2 regions of the Clostridium saccharoperbutylacetonicum N1-4(HMT) genome follow, and region 2 is predicted to be linked to the other one. Evidence: predicted binding sites of a transcription regulator. Region 2 holds the regulator's gene; the other holds the start of a gene.

Region 1 (8,096 bases), 1.1 Mb from region 2:
AATTATGATGAATAATTTAAATTCGGATTAATTTGAAATATCAGGAAATAATTTTTGGCGTAAATAAAAGGAGACAAAAATATCATGAACATATCTGAAGTAAAAGTTAAATTACTTGGAAATGACATATTGAGTATTATTAACGAGTTTGTTAAAATAAATGGATTAGATTTGAAAAAAGTATCTATTGATGATGGAATAATATTAGAAGGAACCTTTAAAAAAGGCATAACAATGGATTTTTATGTAAAAGCTGAATTGATAGAATGTGTTCATAATAAAATTACTGCAAGAATATCAAAAATGAAAATTATTAATTGTGGAGTTTTTAGAATTTTTAGAAGTCTTGCATTAAAGCAATTAGTAAAAGCATTTAAAGAATATGGAATAAGTAGCAATAAGGATAAAGTAACAATAAATATAAGTACCATCCTTAAGGATGTACCATTTGTAGATTTAATTGTTGAGGATATATTTATTAAAAAAACAGAAGTATTTGTCGAAGCAAAGGATCTTAATATTTCAATAGCGGGAACATTAGTAAAAAAAGTTGAAGCAGAAGTTGTAGAAAAAAGTCAAGAACAAGAAGATTTTGATTTAAAACTTGTGAGTAAAGTTGAGGATAATTATTCTAAAGGCAGAGAAATTTTATTGGACAAGTTGCCTGATGAAACAAAAATATATAAAGATTATATTTTTATATTACCAGATATAATTTCTCTTATTTATAGATTGATGAAAGATAAGCGAGTGCCTATAAAGACGAAGTTAATAATGTCGATATCAATTGGATATATAACACTTCCGACGGACATAATACCTAATAAAATACCATTTATAGGTGCAATTGATGAAATTGGAGCTGCATTTTTTGCATTAGATAAAGTTTTTAATGATGTTCCTATAAATGTTATCGTAGAAAATTGGCAAGGAAAGAATGAGTTGATTTTAGTAATAAAAAGTGGTGTTGATTATTTAGCTAATTTTACAAAGGCAAAAAATGTAGATAAATTATGTCAAGTGGTGTCAGAATTATCTACATTATAAATATATATTATAAAATACAGAAAGTTTATGTATAAGAAAATCGGATATACTTGTAGATAAAGTATTTTTGTGAATTAAAAGAGGAAGTGAAAGGGAGAAGGGAATGGCAAAGAAAGTTTATGCAATACAATATGGCTTTGATGCAAAAAATAATAAAAAGATAGAAAATATTATAGTTAACACCTGGGATGAGTGTTTAAAATATGTAAAAGGGGTAAAGGGAGCGAAATATAAGAGCTTTGAAAGTATTGATGATGCAAAGTTATATTTAAATGAAGGCAATAGAATGTTAAAAAAGAGTGATGAAAATTATCCTAAAGATTGTCTTCATGCTTATGTAGATGGTAGTTATAACTCTTCAGATGGAAGATATTCATATGGAATAGTTTGCGTCAATAATGATGTTGTGGAATATATAGAAAGTAATGCAGAAAATGATACATCAGAAAGGAATATAAGGCAGATTGCAGGGGAACTTAAAGGAGCTGTTAGAGCAGTGGAATATGCTTTAAGTCAAGGCCAAACTAAAATTGTGTTATTTCATGACTATGAGGGGATTGCTCATCATGCAACTGGTGCATGGGAACGAAAGGAAGAATCCTCAGTTGGATATTATGAGAAAATGCAGACCTTAATGAAATCTGGAATTGATATTATTTTCGTAAAGGTAGATAGTCATACTGGTGATTTATTTAATGAACTAGTTGATGAAAAGTGCAAAGAATGTTTAGGGATAACTTCTGATAGGGTTGTTGAAAAATGGTTGAAGAAAAATACAATAAAAGTATCTAATGCCAATGCAAAAACTGAAATTTTAAGCTTAGCGCCAAATTGTACAGATAATATTATTCTTATTGGTAATAATGAAGATAGTGATTTAAATCAAGATATTAGTGTACAAAAAAATAATGAAGAACTTGATCGTGAAATTAAGTTCAATCAAATTATAGATTTATATAAAAATAACTGTAAGGATGGGAAAAAGGCGATCTCAAAACTTTTAAGTAAGGAAAAAGAAGCTTTAATTTTATATTTATTAAATAATTATAATTAAAGTTATTGGATATAAATATATTTGGGAAAAATTAACTTGAATAACTTCATAATTAATACACAACCTACTTGTAGAAAATGAATTAATTTTATTAAAGAGGTGTTATTTATGGAAAGATTTTCAAAGGGAATGGTAGCAGGGATTTTAATAGGAGTTGCTGTTGATATGGCCATGATGCCATATCATGATAGAAGAACTCAACGAACAATGAAAAGAGCAGGAAGAAGAATGAGAGATGTGGCTGAGTCAACTTATCATGGGATTCAAGGTTGGATGAAATAAAAAGTTGAAAAATAAAAAAGCAAAATATAAGGGATGAAATAATTTCATACCCTTTTATTTTGCTTTTTTATAAATAAAACATTAGGAATATAGGAGATATTATAAAATTTATGGTATGTTTATATTTTTATGCAATTTTTTATAAATTTATGATATAATAAGAAAAAAGCAAAAAAATATTTAAATAATTTGTTGAATAGAGAAGGATTAAAAAATGGAAATTCTATCATTAGGAGAAAAAATTAAAAGAAGAAGAAAAGAATTAAATATGACATTAAAGGATTTGGCTAAGGACAGAATAACTCCAGGACAGATAAGCTTGGTAGAATCAAGTCGTTCAAATCCATCGGTTGATTTATTAGAATATTTAGCTAATTCATTAAATACTACTGTTGAGTATTTAATGGAATCAGAAGAAAGCCAAGCTGAAAAGATAAGTTTATATTATGAGCAGGTAGGGGAATCCTGCATATTACAAGGAGATTATGAAAAGGGACAAAGATATATTGATAATGCGTTATATTATTGCGAAAAATACAATTTAGAGTATAGAAAAGCAATTATATATTTTATAACAGCAAAGTCGTATATGTATAAAAAAGATTTCCCAATGGCTCAGAAGTTTTTTTTATCAGCGAACGTAATATTTGTTAAAAATAACAATTATGAGCAAATAATTAAAGCCTTTCTAAATTTAGCTAACATAGCATTAGAATCTAAAGCATACCATTCTTCTAGTAGTTATTTAAAGCAAGCAGAAAAAGTATATTTAGACAATAATATTGTAGATGAGTTCTTATTAGGGGAAATATATTATAATATGGCTAGAACTTATTTTAATATAGAAGACTTGGAATCTGCATTAGAGTATTCATACTTGTCAAAAAAGCGTTTTCAACAAATATATAATGATGAGGACTACGCAAGAAATTTATTTGAATTAGCAGAAGAGTTTAATAAAAAGGGAGATTTAATAAATGCATTAAAGTATTCCCAAAAAACATTGGAAGTATATAAAAAAATACAATACAATAAGAGTATTGTAAATATAGAACAAAATTTGGGTAAATTGTTCTATGAATTAGGAGATCTAGAAGAATCTATTAAGCATTATGAGATATCTAGAAATGTAAGTATTTATAATAAAGTTGGACATGTTAATGATATATTAATGGATATTTGTAAAAGTTATTTAAAACTAAAAAATACAGGTGAATGTAGCAAAATATTAAAAGATATTGAAAGTAGTATAAAAAATGAAGATGTTGATAGGATTATTAACTGTAAGCTAATTGAATATACTATGTGTAATATTGATGAAAATTTTGAGCAGGCAGAAAATGTATTAATTGATACATATATACTGGCAAAAAATAGTGGAAGATTAACTAAGGCAGGAGAATTATCCATGAGACTTGGAAAATACTTTATATCTAAGAAGGACGTAGAAAAGGCTTCGTATTATTTAGATCAGGGAGTAAAATTGTTTGACGAAGCAGAACAACTAGAAAATTAAAAAATTTTTAAGTAAATGGGTGATATTTTTGGAAATACTATCAACTGGAGAAAAGATAAAAAGAGCTCGAATATTTAAAGGTATTACATTAAAAGAATTGTGTGGACACAAAATTTCAATTGCTAAAATGAGTTGCATAGAAAATGGGAAAATTAAGGCAGATAAAGAGTTACTTAAATATATAGCTGAAAAAATAGAAATAGATTTAGACTATTTAACAGAAGATGTTTATGAGCAAATATTAAATAACTTAAAAATTATAAGAAAAAATATTGCCTGTGATGATGATTCAGAAAATAAATTAAAAGATAATTTAAGTTATGCGATTAAATATAAATTTTATGATTTAGCATTTGAGTTAATTCATATATTATTTTCTTATTATGTAGAAGAAAATAAAGTTGAAAATATTCAATTAATAGTTTCACAATATTATGATTTATATCAAAGAAATAATAAACATAAAAATACTGTTATATATTTTAAAGATATGGCAAGATATCTTTCTCAAAATGGAGAATATATTGAAGCAATTTCATATTACAGTAAGCTTAGAGAAATGTTTCAGCAGCAAAAAGAAAAAATGGATAAGACGGAGTATTGCCTAATAGGTTATAATGAAGCTTTGTGTTATCAAAATATAGGAAAATCAGAGGAAGCGTATAGTATTTTATCTGAAATTATAGAATACGTTAATAGCCTTAAAACTGATGAAAGTAAAGGTAAGGTTTATCATATATACGCAACAGTATGCATCAAACTAAAAAAGGACTGTGTTGATGAATATAAAAAGAAAGCCTTTGAATATCAAAAACATAATCCTATTTCATTAGCACTATCTCATGGAAATTATGGAAAATACTATTTTGAAGCTGATGAAAGAAAAAAAGCAATTGCTGAAATACAAGAAGGAATTAAAATATTCCCACGAGATAATGTAGAAAAGAACGTTCAATTTTTAAATGATTGTACTGGAATACTAATTGATAATAAGGAATATGAAATCGCTGATAAAATGGCAGAAGAAGCTTTAAATGCAGCTATTATTACCAATAACATAAAGTTGATTGAAAAATCATATTATCTGAAGGGAACAATTCTTCAAAATATGAATTTATATAGTGAAGCAGAAAAATATATGAATTTATCTTTGGATTCACTTTATAAATTTGGATCAAGGGAGCAAAGGAAAGCTCGATATGTAGATATGGGAAAATTGTATTATAAACTTGGAGATATAGAGGATTCTATAAAGTATTACAATTTAGCATTGGCTGTAGATAAAAAAATTTAATAAAGTACAATTCTGTGTATATTAAAAGCACTTTAAGCTAGTTTTTCTACTTTAACTTGCCAAACTGAAGAGGTGAGCCAAGTAAAGTATGAGTCATCTAACTCAAAGTGCTTTATGCATTAAGAAATATTTATACAATTCTAAAAAATAAAAGATACACTATATTTAACTAATCATCATTATCTTCATTTTTACCTAGAAAATAATCTAATATATCATCAATAGTAATAACACCAACAATTTTATCATTATTTACTACAGGCATTGCGACAATATCATTTTTTCTCAAACGTTTAGCGACTGTTATAATATCTTCATCAGATTGCGAAAGTATTACAGACTTTGACATAACCCATTCAACAGGGCAGCTAACATAATGTCCAGGATGTATCATAAATCTATATATGTCAGCTTTAACTATCATTCCAACCAATGTTTCACTATCATCTACTACAGGCATACCGTTAATATTAAGGTCATGCATTAATTCTAAAGCTTTATCAATAGTATCGTTTACATTTATAATATGAAAATTTTTGTTGATAATAGAATCTACTCTCATAAAATCACCTCTTTTATAAATTTAACAGCAAAATATTTATTAACCAAAATTTTTGATAATTTATATATATAATAATATTTTACTACAAAATAGTAAATTTTAAAATAAAAGTTTATAATAAAAAATTAAAGAAAATTTAAAAACAAACTTTGACTTTCTTTGACCTATATATTATTATATAAGTAAAGAATAGTTATTTATATTGCAATCGTAAAGTATGATTTAAAAAAATACTTATGGAAATTAATAAAGGTATGGATATAAGAAATAAGGAGGAATATATATGAATATTGATAAAATGACATTAAGGGTTCAACAAGCATTAAATGATGCAAATGTTGCAGCAGTTAAGTATAATCATCAGCAAATAGATTTAATACATCTTTTTTCTGCTCTTATAGAGCAAGAAGATGGATTAGTGCCAAACATTTTTACTAAAATGGGAGTTCCGTTAAAGAATTTAAAAGATACTGTAAATAATGAATTGAATTCAATGCCAAAGGTATTAGGAGAAGGCGTTGGAAATGTATATATTACTAGAAAAGTTGAAGAGGTTTTGATTAAAGCAGAAGAGATTTCAAAGAAATTTGAAGATTCTTATGTTAGTGTTGAACACTTAATGTTAGCTATTATGGAAATCAAAAATAATAGTGAAATTTCAAAAATATTAAATAAATACAATATAACTAAAGATAATTTTTTGAAAGTTCTTTCAGAAGTTAGAGGAAGCCAAAGAGTTGAAACTCAAGATCCAGAGGGAACATATGATGCGTTAGCTAAGTATGGAACAAATTTAGTTGATCTTGCTAAAAAGCATAAACTTGATCCGGTAATAGGAAGAGATGAGGAAATAAGAAGAACTATAAGAATTCTTTCAAGAAGAACAAAAAATAATCCTGTCCTAATAGGAGAACCAGGTGTTGGTAAAACTGCTATTATTGAAGGATTAGCTGAGAGAATAGTTAGAGGAGATGTTCCAGAAGGATTAAAAGATAAAATTATATTTTCCCTTGATATGGGAGCTTTAATAGCTGGAGCTAAGTACAGGGGTGAATTTGAAGAAAGATTAAAGGCTGTTTTAAAAGAAGTTCAAAGCAGTGATGGAAGAATATTATTATTTATAGATGAAATTCATACTATAGTTGGTGCAGGAAAAACTGATGGTGCAATGGATGCAGGAAACCTAATAAAGCCATTATTAGCTAGAGGAGAATTACATTGCATTGGTGCTACTACTTTTGATGAATATAGAAAGTATATTGAAAAAGACAAGGCCTTAGAAAGAAGATTCCAACCTGTAATTATTGATGAGCCTTCGGTTGATGATACAATTGCTATTTTAAGAGGCTTAAAGGAAAGATTTGAAATTCATCATGGAATCAGAATTCATGATTCGGCTATAGTAGCTGCTGCAAAGCTTTCAGATAGATATATTCAAGATAGATTTATGCCAGATAAAGCTATTGATTTGATTGATGAAGCTGGAGCCATGATAAGATCAGAAATTGACTCTCTTCCAACAGAATTAGATGTTATAAGAAGAAAAATATTTAAATTAGAAATAGAAAAAGAAGCTCTTGCTAAAGAAAAGGATGATAATTCAAGAAATAGATTAGAGGATCTTGAAAAGGAATTAGCAGAATTAAAAGAGAAAAATGATGAAATGACTGCTAAATATACAAAAGAAAAGGAACAAATTACAGCTATAAAAACCTTAAAAAGTCAATTGGATGATGCAAGAGGAGAAATAGAAGCTGCTCAAAGAAATTTTGACTATAATAAAGTAGCTGAAATCCAATATAGTAAAATCCCAGCATTGGAAGAAGAAATAAAGCAAAAAGAAATTGAACTAAGAGATAACTATGAAGGTGCATTATTGAAAGAAGAAGTTACAGAACAAGAAGTATCAGCTGTACTTTCAAAATGGACTGGAATTCCTGTGACTAATTTGCTTGAAGGAGAAAGAGAAAAACTTTTAAGATTAGAAGATGATATGAGTAAAAGAGTTATAGGCCAAGGGGAAGCAATTGAAGCTGTAACTAATGCAATTCTTAGAGCAAGAGCTGGCCTAAAAGATATTAATAGACCAATAGGATCATTTATCTTTTTAGGACCAACAGGAGTTGGTAAGACAGAGTTAGCTAAGACTTTGGCTAGAAACCTTTTTGATTCAGAAGAAAGTATTATTCGTATAGATATGTCAGAATATATGGAAAAGCATTCTGTATCTAGATTAGTTGGAGCGCCTCCAGGATACGTAGGCTATGATGAAGGTGGTCAATTAACTGAAGCAGTAAGAAGAAGTCCTTATAGTGTAATTTTATTTGATGAAATCGAAAAG
Region 2 (8,096 bases):
TATACTCTCAAAACCACAATTTGAACACCTATATAATGTTTTCTTTTTCATATAATGTCTCCTTTTTTATTCACTCCTATAAATATCTTTATGCTACCTAAATAAATTTCTTTTAATTAAAATGGACCATTTCAGTCTATGATAAATTTCATTCTTGAAACAGTCCATCAATTACAGATTAGCTTCTATTCATCTCCAAATCATTTTTAACAGATTTTCTAAAAACAAGTTTATTTTCTAATTGACTTACGCTAACTCTATCTCCAATTCGTATATTTCCTTGTAAAATTTCTTCACTTAGCTTATCTTCTACTTCTTTAATAATAAGTCTTCTTAAAGGTCTTGCTCCATAATCCAAATCAATTCCTTTATTTAACAAAAACTTCTTGCTATTATCCTCAAAATTTAGATAGATATCCCTACTTTCAAGTCTTTCCTTGATTGATGCAAGCATCAAATCAATAATTTGATTTAAATCATCATCACTTAGCTTATGGAATACTATAGTATCATCTATTCTATTCAAGAATTCAGGTCTAAATTTTTGTTTTAATTCCCCTAATATGTTTTCCTTCATTTTCTCATATTCAGTTTCTTCATTATTATTTGAATTACTACTGAACCCTATGCTTTTTTGTTTTTTAATTTGATGAGCTCCAACATTTGAGGTCATTATAATTATTGTATTCTTAAAATTAACAACCTTTCCTTTACCATCTGTGAGTCTTCCATCTTCCATAATTTGAAGCAATATATTAAATACTTCTGGATTAGCTTTTTCAATTTCATCCAAGAGAACTATTGAATATGGTTTTCTCCTAACAGCTTCTGTAAGTTGGCCACCTTCTTCATACCCTACATATCCTGGAGGAGAACCTATTAATCTTGCAACAGAATGGCTTTCCATATATTCTGACATATCTACTCTTATAATACTATTTTCATCACCAAACATAGCTTCTGCAAGTGCCTTAGATAGTTCAGTTTTTCCTACTCCTGTTGGTCCTAAAAATATGAAACTTCCAATTGGTCTATTTGGATCCTTTATGCCAACTCTTGCTCTTCTTACAGCTCTCGCTATAGATTTTACAGCTTCATTTTGACCTATAACTCTTTTGTGTAGTATGTTTTCTAAATTTAATAATCTTTCGCTTTCTGACTCTGTTAATTTCCTTATTGGTATTTTTGTCCAAGATGCTACTACGCTTGCTATTTTTTCTGCATCCACAACTAGTGTCTTAATTGAATTTTGTGTGTCCCAATTATTCTTCATATTGTTTAGCTGATCTTTTAACTCTCTCTCTTTATCTCTTAAACTAGCTGCTCTTTCAAAATCTTGTACCCTAATAGCATCTTCCTTTTCCTTGCCTATATTTTCAATTCTTTCCTCTAAATCTTTTAGGTCTGGTGGTGCTGTCAAACTTTGTATTCTTACTTTTGCAGCCCCTTCATCTATTAAATCAATAGCTTTATCTGGCATAAATCTATCTGTTATATATCTATCTGACAAGTTAACAGCTGCTTCTAGAGCCTCATCTGTAATTTCAACCCTATGGTGTGCTTCATATTTATCTCTTAAGCCTTTTAATATCTCTAAAGTTTCTTCTTTTGAAGGTTCCCCTACTACTATAGGTTGGAATCTTCTCTCTAATGCAGAATCCTTTTCAATATATTTTCTATACTCATCTATAGTAGTTGCTCCAATACATTGAATCTCTCCTCTAGCCAAAGCTGGCTTAAGTATATTTGATGCATCAATAGCGCCTTCGGCACCTCCAGCACCAATTATAGTATGAATCTCGTCAATAAAAATAATTATGTCCTTATCTTTGATAATTTCCTCCATTGTCTTTTTTAGTCTTTCCTCAAATTCTCCTCTATACTTTGCTCCTGCAATCATTGACGTTAAGTCCAAAGAAATAACTCTCTTACTTCTTAGTATTTCGGGAATATTTCCTTCAACAATTCTTTGAGCCAATCCTTCTACTACCGCTGTCTTACCAACTCCTGGTTCCCCAATTAAACATGGATTATTTTTAATCCTTCTACAAAGAATTTCTAATAACCTTTGAGTTTCATTATCTCTTCCTATAACAGGATCCAATCCTTGTTCTTTTGATAATGCTGTTAGATCTCTTCCATACTTATCAAGCATAGGAGTATCTGCCTTCTTATTTTCCATCGTATTTTTATCACTAACTTTATCTTCATAATTTCCTGATAAAAATGCAAGTAACTCCTCACTTATAATAGCAAAATTAAGATTTAAACTTTTTAGAATTGTATAAGCCATCCCCTCTTCTTGATTAAGTAACGCCAACAAAATGTGTTCTGGACTGACATATTTATGATTTAATTTTTTAGCTGCTGCAAAACTTTCATCAACCAATCTTTTTGTTCTTGGTGTTAGTAATATATTATCATCTGTTTTTTTAATATCACCATATCCTAAATATCTATGTATCATTGCTCTAATCTTTTCACTATCAATGCCATGTTTATTTAGTAATTTTGCAGAATATCCATCTTCTTTTAATATTCCAAGCAGCATATGTTCTGTCCCAACATATCCGTGCTTAAATTTTTCAGATTCATTTTCAGCTTCTAAAATTACAGCTTGAGCCCTTTCTGTTAATTTATTATATTCCATATAACTTACCTCCTATCTTTCATCAGGCTAATACTTCTTTTATAAAATTTGCTCTTTCATGCTTACTTTCTTTTTCATCTAAAACTTTTCCAAAGTAATTTTGCAGTGCTGAATCACTTACATGTGTGAATAAGTTATCTAATTTATTTTTATTCATGTTTAAAATCTCTAATTCTGCTCCCAATCTAACATTAGATAATAAATCTATAGTTTCTTTAAAGTCTAGAAGAATTGCATTCTTTAATATTCCATAAGCTCTAAATACTCTATCTTCTAGCTCATATCTGCATTTACTAAGTAGTATCTCTCTAAATTTATTTTCTTCTGTAATTACACTAAGAACGGCTTCTTTTAATTTTCGTATGATATTTTCTTCTGTCAATCCTAATGATACCTTATTTGCTATTCTATATAGATTTCCATGCACCTTATTTCCATCCAAATAAACACCCTTTATTATCATCCCACTTTCATTAAGATTTTTTGAGATATTTTTAATTTCCTCACTCATTGTAATTGCTGGTAAATGCAATATCACAGAAGCCTTCATTCCCGTACCAACATTCTCTGGTGAAGCTGTTAAATATCCTAAATTTTCATCAAACGCATATTCAAAATTCTTTTCTAACTTATCATCAATGATTGATGCTCTGCTAAAAGCTTCGTCTAAATTTAATCCTCCACTAATACATTGAATACCTATATGATCCTTCTCATTTATCATAATACTAACATCTTCATTTTTATTAACAATAAATGCACCCTTATCAAAATTTTTTAATAGTTCTTCACTAATTAAATTCCTATCTAAATATTGTTTACTGAAATCATTTTTTGTATTCCAAATTTCATGCATTGTAATTTCTTCATCTATAAATTCGTTTTTAAGTGTGTTATATATTATTTTACTATTCTCTCTCCCTTTAATGTAATTCAACTTATTCGGGAATGGTAAATCATTAATATTTCTAGCAAGTAATACTTTACTACTTAATACTATTCCTATTTGTCCATCTTCATAATTAATCATTCCATTCACCTTCCTTTACATTAAATTCATGTTTTAGTCCATTTTCTAATATATATAACTCCAACTTTTTGATTTCATCCCTTATGATAGCAGCTCTTTCGTATTCTTCCGTCAATATTAATTGCTGCATTTCCTCCTTTAATCCTTTAAGTCTTTGTCTTTGAACTAATTCTTTCCCCTTAATTTTAGGAATTTTTCCTATGTGCTTTATCCCTAATTGCAAACTCTTTATTCGTGGTTCAAGAACAACCTGAAAATCCTTGTAACAATTTGCGCATCCTAACCTTCCTGACTTTTTAAATTCATCATAAGTTAATCCACAATTTGAACAAACAGTTTCTTTTATTTTATTACTATCTACATCACTTTTATTCATATCTGCATTAGATAATATTTCTGTAATCATTCCTTGTAGTGGCAAATTGATATTTTTTAATATAGGATTAAAAAATGGAACATTTGCTATGTCTTTTGCACAATTCTCACATAACCACACTTCTTGTTTTTGTCCATTCATTATAGTAACTAAATTTATTTTCGCCTCATTTTTCCTACATTTTTCACACAACATATATATCCCCACCTTTAAGATAAAATTATCATAATCATTCCTTTTAAAATATCGGCTCTTATTTTATTTTTATTATCTGCTGAAGTTAAACTTCTATCATTTACTGCTATTTTCATTATCTCGCATTCTCTTTTTTCAATAATGCCAGATTCTAATAAGTGATTGACCAATGCATTTGCATTGTGATATGTTATTGTATCTCCTATACTTTGATTTATCAATTCTTCTCTTTTGTTTAAATCGTCATATTCCAATTGTTTTATCGCAATATGACCGCCTCCACCCCTCTTACTTTCTATTAAATATCCTCTTTCGTAAGTAAATCTAGTTGTTAGTACATAGTTTATTTGAGATGGTGCACATCTAAATTGATCTGCCAATTCATTTCTTTGTATAAAAACCACATTATTTGCATTTTCATTAAACATTTGTTTTATAAATTCTTCTATTATATCTGAAAGTCTTGCCATAAAATCACCTACTTAAACCTTAATAATATTTTTGTTTTTGACTTACTTTGACTTTGTGATAATTATTATACTATATTTATTTTATTTTTAAAAGTGTAAATACACATTATTGATTATTTCTATTTTTATGTGTTAATACTATACAATAGACCAAAATTTGTAGGGGGTGGTTTTATGCAAATAACTTGGTATGGACATTCTTGCTTTCTAATAAAAACATCTATTGGAAAACGAATTTTAATCGATCCATTCGATAATAACCTTGGATATGAAAATGTTTTTCCAAAATGTGATTTAATCACATTTAGTCATAATCATTTTGATACTTCATATTTAAATACTACAAACAATACAACTAAATTAATTAATCAAACCGGAATCTTTGATATGAATTATATTAAAATAGAAGGGTTTAATTCATTTCATGATAAGTGTAATGGGCACAAAAGAGGTTCTAATATTATTTATATATTTAAAGAAGATAAATATACCCTCTGTCATTTAGGTCATTTGGGTCATATCCCATCTTCATCTATATTAGAAAATTTAAAAAATATTGATATTTTGCTTATCCCAATTGATGGTAACTTTACTCTAAATGGTTTTGAAGCAACAAAACTCTGCAAACTGATTTCACCTAAATATATAATTCCAATGAATTATAAAACCAATAAGACTTCCTTAAATTTAGATGATCCTAAAAATTTTATTTTATCTCAAAAATATGTGAAAAAAATTAATTCCAATATTTTAGACACTTCAAATTTAAATCCTAATTACGAACCAGAATGTATTTTATTAAAATGCCCATAAAAGCAATTTTAAAACTTTATATAAATTATAAAAATAAAAAAGATCGTCTAAAAAGACGATCTTTTTTTATTACTCTTGGTTTGGAGCTCCTACTGGGCAAACATTAGCACAGTTTCCACAATCAATACAAGTATCTGCATCGATAACGAATTGAGTATCCCCTTGAGTTATAGCACTAACTGGACATTCTCCAGCACATGCTCCACAACTAACGCATGAATCATTAATAACAAATGCCATCTAGAACACCTCCTAATAAATTGTGGCGATTAACCTCTTACATTTTATCATGTATTCTAATCTTTTTAAAGCATTTTATATCAGATACAAATTTATTTTTTCTCACATATAATAATATTTAAATTATATAATAATATATCCCAAGTCTTCTATTGAATTTATAACTTTTTCAAATGCCAAAAAACTATCATTATATATTACTGTTACTTCTTTCTTTGATAATGATATTTCTGTAGCTATCACACCTGAATTATTAACAATTATTTCTTGAATTACCTTAGCATCTTTATTTGATTCCATATTACAAATCTTAATAACAGATTTCATAGAAATTCCTCCTACTTTTCATTAATAAGATTTTTTAATAGTGTTTTATCTTCTTCTGATTCAACTACTAGTTTTATATTATTTTCATCAATTGTATCTTCATATTTTCCTGAAATAAGTTCTACATCTGTTATCTTAATTTCTTCAACTACTTCTTCGTCACCTTTTTTAATTTTAACTTTTACTATTTCTTTAACTATCGAATTGCCTATAACTTCGCCATTCCCAAATTCAGTTTTAACTATAGATCCCACCTTAGGCAATTTCTTTCTTATATTTTCATATGTAGTTTGCTCATAATTTAAGCAGCACATTAACCTTCCACATATCCCTGATATCTTAGTAGGATTTAAAGAAAGGTTCTGTTCTTTTGCCATTTTAATAGAAACAGATGCAAAATCCCCTAAAAATGTTGAGCAGCACATTGATCTTCCGCATGGTCCAAGTCCACCAATCATTTTAGCCTCATCTCTTACACCAATTTGCCTTAATTCTATTCTAGTTTTGAATATTGTAGCTAAATCTTTAACCAATTCTCTAAAATCAACTCTACCATCAGCCGTAAAATAAAATATAACCTTATGATTATCAAATGTATATTCAACATCAATTAATTTCATATCTAACTGATGTTCTTGAATTTTTCCTAAACATATTTCCAATGCTTCTTTTTCTTTATCTTTATTTTCTCTATGTTTTTTTATATCATTTTCATCCGCAATTCTTATAACATTCTTTAATGGTGATACTATATCTTCTTCGTTTATATCTTTAATTCCTATAACACATTCGCCAAATTCTATTCCTCTAGCTGTTTCTACTATCACATAGTCACCTTTATTAATCTTGAGTTCTGATGGACTAAAATAATAGATTTTTCCTGCCTTTTTAAACCTTACTCCTATAACTTTTATCATCAATTATACCTCCGCAAATCCCATAAGCAAAACACTTATGGTCATTGAATAGTTTGTGTTACTATTAAAATTTATTCTAGCTTCTGTTATGTATTCTAACATATTATTTAACTTTTTATAAGATATTCTCCTCGATATATCCTTTATTTTATCTACTTTATCAAAATTAACAATAAGTTCATCATTATTTAGTTCTTTAAAAAGCATAATATCTCTCAAATATGACAGAAGTATATTTAATAATTCAAACTTATCATCCTTAGCATTCTTTAATAATTCTCCATATTTTAATGTATATCCTTGATCTCTACTCAAAATGTCTTCAAATATCTCAATGCATATTTCTCTTAGCTTTTTTAATTTTTCATCGTTTATAAGCTTATCTACATTCCCAGGTATTCCTGCACTATAAGCTAATGCAGACTTTTTAATATCAGAATCTAAGTTAGCATAATTATCCTCAATATAGTTTGATATTTCTGTTTTTTTCAATGGCGTTAACTTATATATTTGACAACGAGATTTTATAGTGTCTAATATTATTTCTAAAGAATCACTTAATAATATTAAGTACACGCCACTAGGTGGCTCTTCAATAGTCTTAAGTAAAGCATTTTGAGCTTGAATTGTTAATTTATCACACTTATATAATATTAGTACTTTTTTATCTCCTTCATATGGTTTTTTATTGACCTCAAGTATTATATTTCTTACATCATCAACTCCAAAAGAACTTGAAGAAGGATAGTACCTTACAATATCAACACTCTCTGCATTATTCTTCTCTTCTATAATAGCATTAGAAAGATATTTTGCTATTATACTCTTTCCAATTCCATCATCTCCAACTATCAAATTTGCATGAGAAAACGAATCATTCAATTGCCTACTATTTATATTGTTTATAATATTTTTATGACCTATTATTTTTCTCAATGCACTCTCTCCTTGGAATTATATTTTAACAAATTGATCTACATCAATTACAAATATAGTTGCACCACCTACATCAACTTGTATAGGATATTGCTGTGTATACCCACCTTCATTCCCTCCAAATGCACTTGATGTAACTATT

Evidence for each region. The regulator CtsR, encoded in region 2, represses protease genes until heat stress. The targets are predictions, from matches to a motif close to AAGGTCAANNAAGGTCAAAT.
Region 1: a site for CtsR is predicted at 5,903-5,922, ahead of clpB (ATP-dependent chaperone ClpB). Genes of this name have one in related genera too.

What each region holds. Positions count from the first base shown of each region.
Region 1 covers NC_020291.1:5,622,712-5,630,807, reverse strand. Annotated here, with positions in the region: gene CSPA_RS24765 (YkvA family protein) at 85-1,047, shown strand; gene CSPA_RS24760 (ribonuclease H family protein) at 1,151-2,101, shown strand; gene CSPA_RS29615 (hypothetical protein) at 2,210-2,383, shown strand; gene CSPA_RS24755 (helix-turn-helix domain-containing protein) at 2,598-3,899, shown strand; gene CSPA_RS24750 (helix-turn-helix transcriptional regulator) at 3,928-5,193, shown strand; gene CSPA_RS24745 (CBS domain-containing protein) at 5,363-5,755, opposite strand; gene clpB (ATP-dependent chaperone ClpB) at 6,039-8,096, shown strand, end outside.
Region 2 covers NC_020291.1:157,049-165,144, reverse strand. Annotated here, with positions in the region: gene radA (DNA repair protein RadA) at 1-51, opposite strand, end outside; gene CSPA_RS00790 (ATP-dependent Clp protease ATP-binding subunit) at 179-2,650, opposite strand; gene CSPA_RS00785 (protein arginine kinase) at 2,673-3,680, opposite strand; gene CSPA_RS00780 (UvrB/UvrC motif-containing protein) at 3,673-4,251, opposite strand; gene CSPA_RS00775 (CtsR family transcriptional regulator) at 4,266-4,721, opposite strand; gene CSPA_RS00770 (MBL fold metallo-hydrolase) at 4,896-5,534, shown strand; gene CSPA_RS00765 (DUF362 domain-containing protein) at 5,604-5,774, opposite strand; gene CSPA_RS00760 (heavy-metal-associated domain-containing protein) at 5,898-6,101, opposite strand; gene CSPA_RS00755 (PSP1 domain-containing protein) at 6,113-7,018, opposite strand; gene CSPA_RS00750 (DNA polymerase III subunit delta') at 7,022-7,954, opposite strand; gene CSPA_RS00745 (cyclic-di-AMP receptor) at 7,973-8,096, opposite strand, start outside.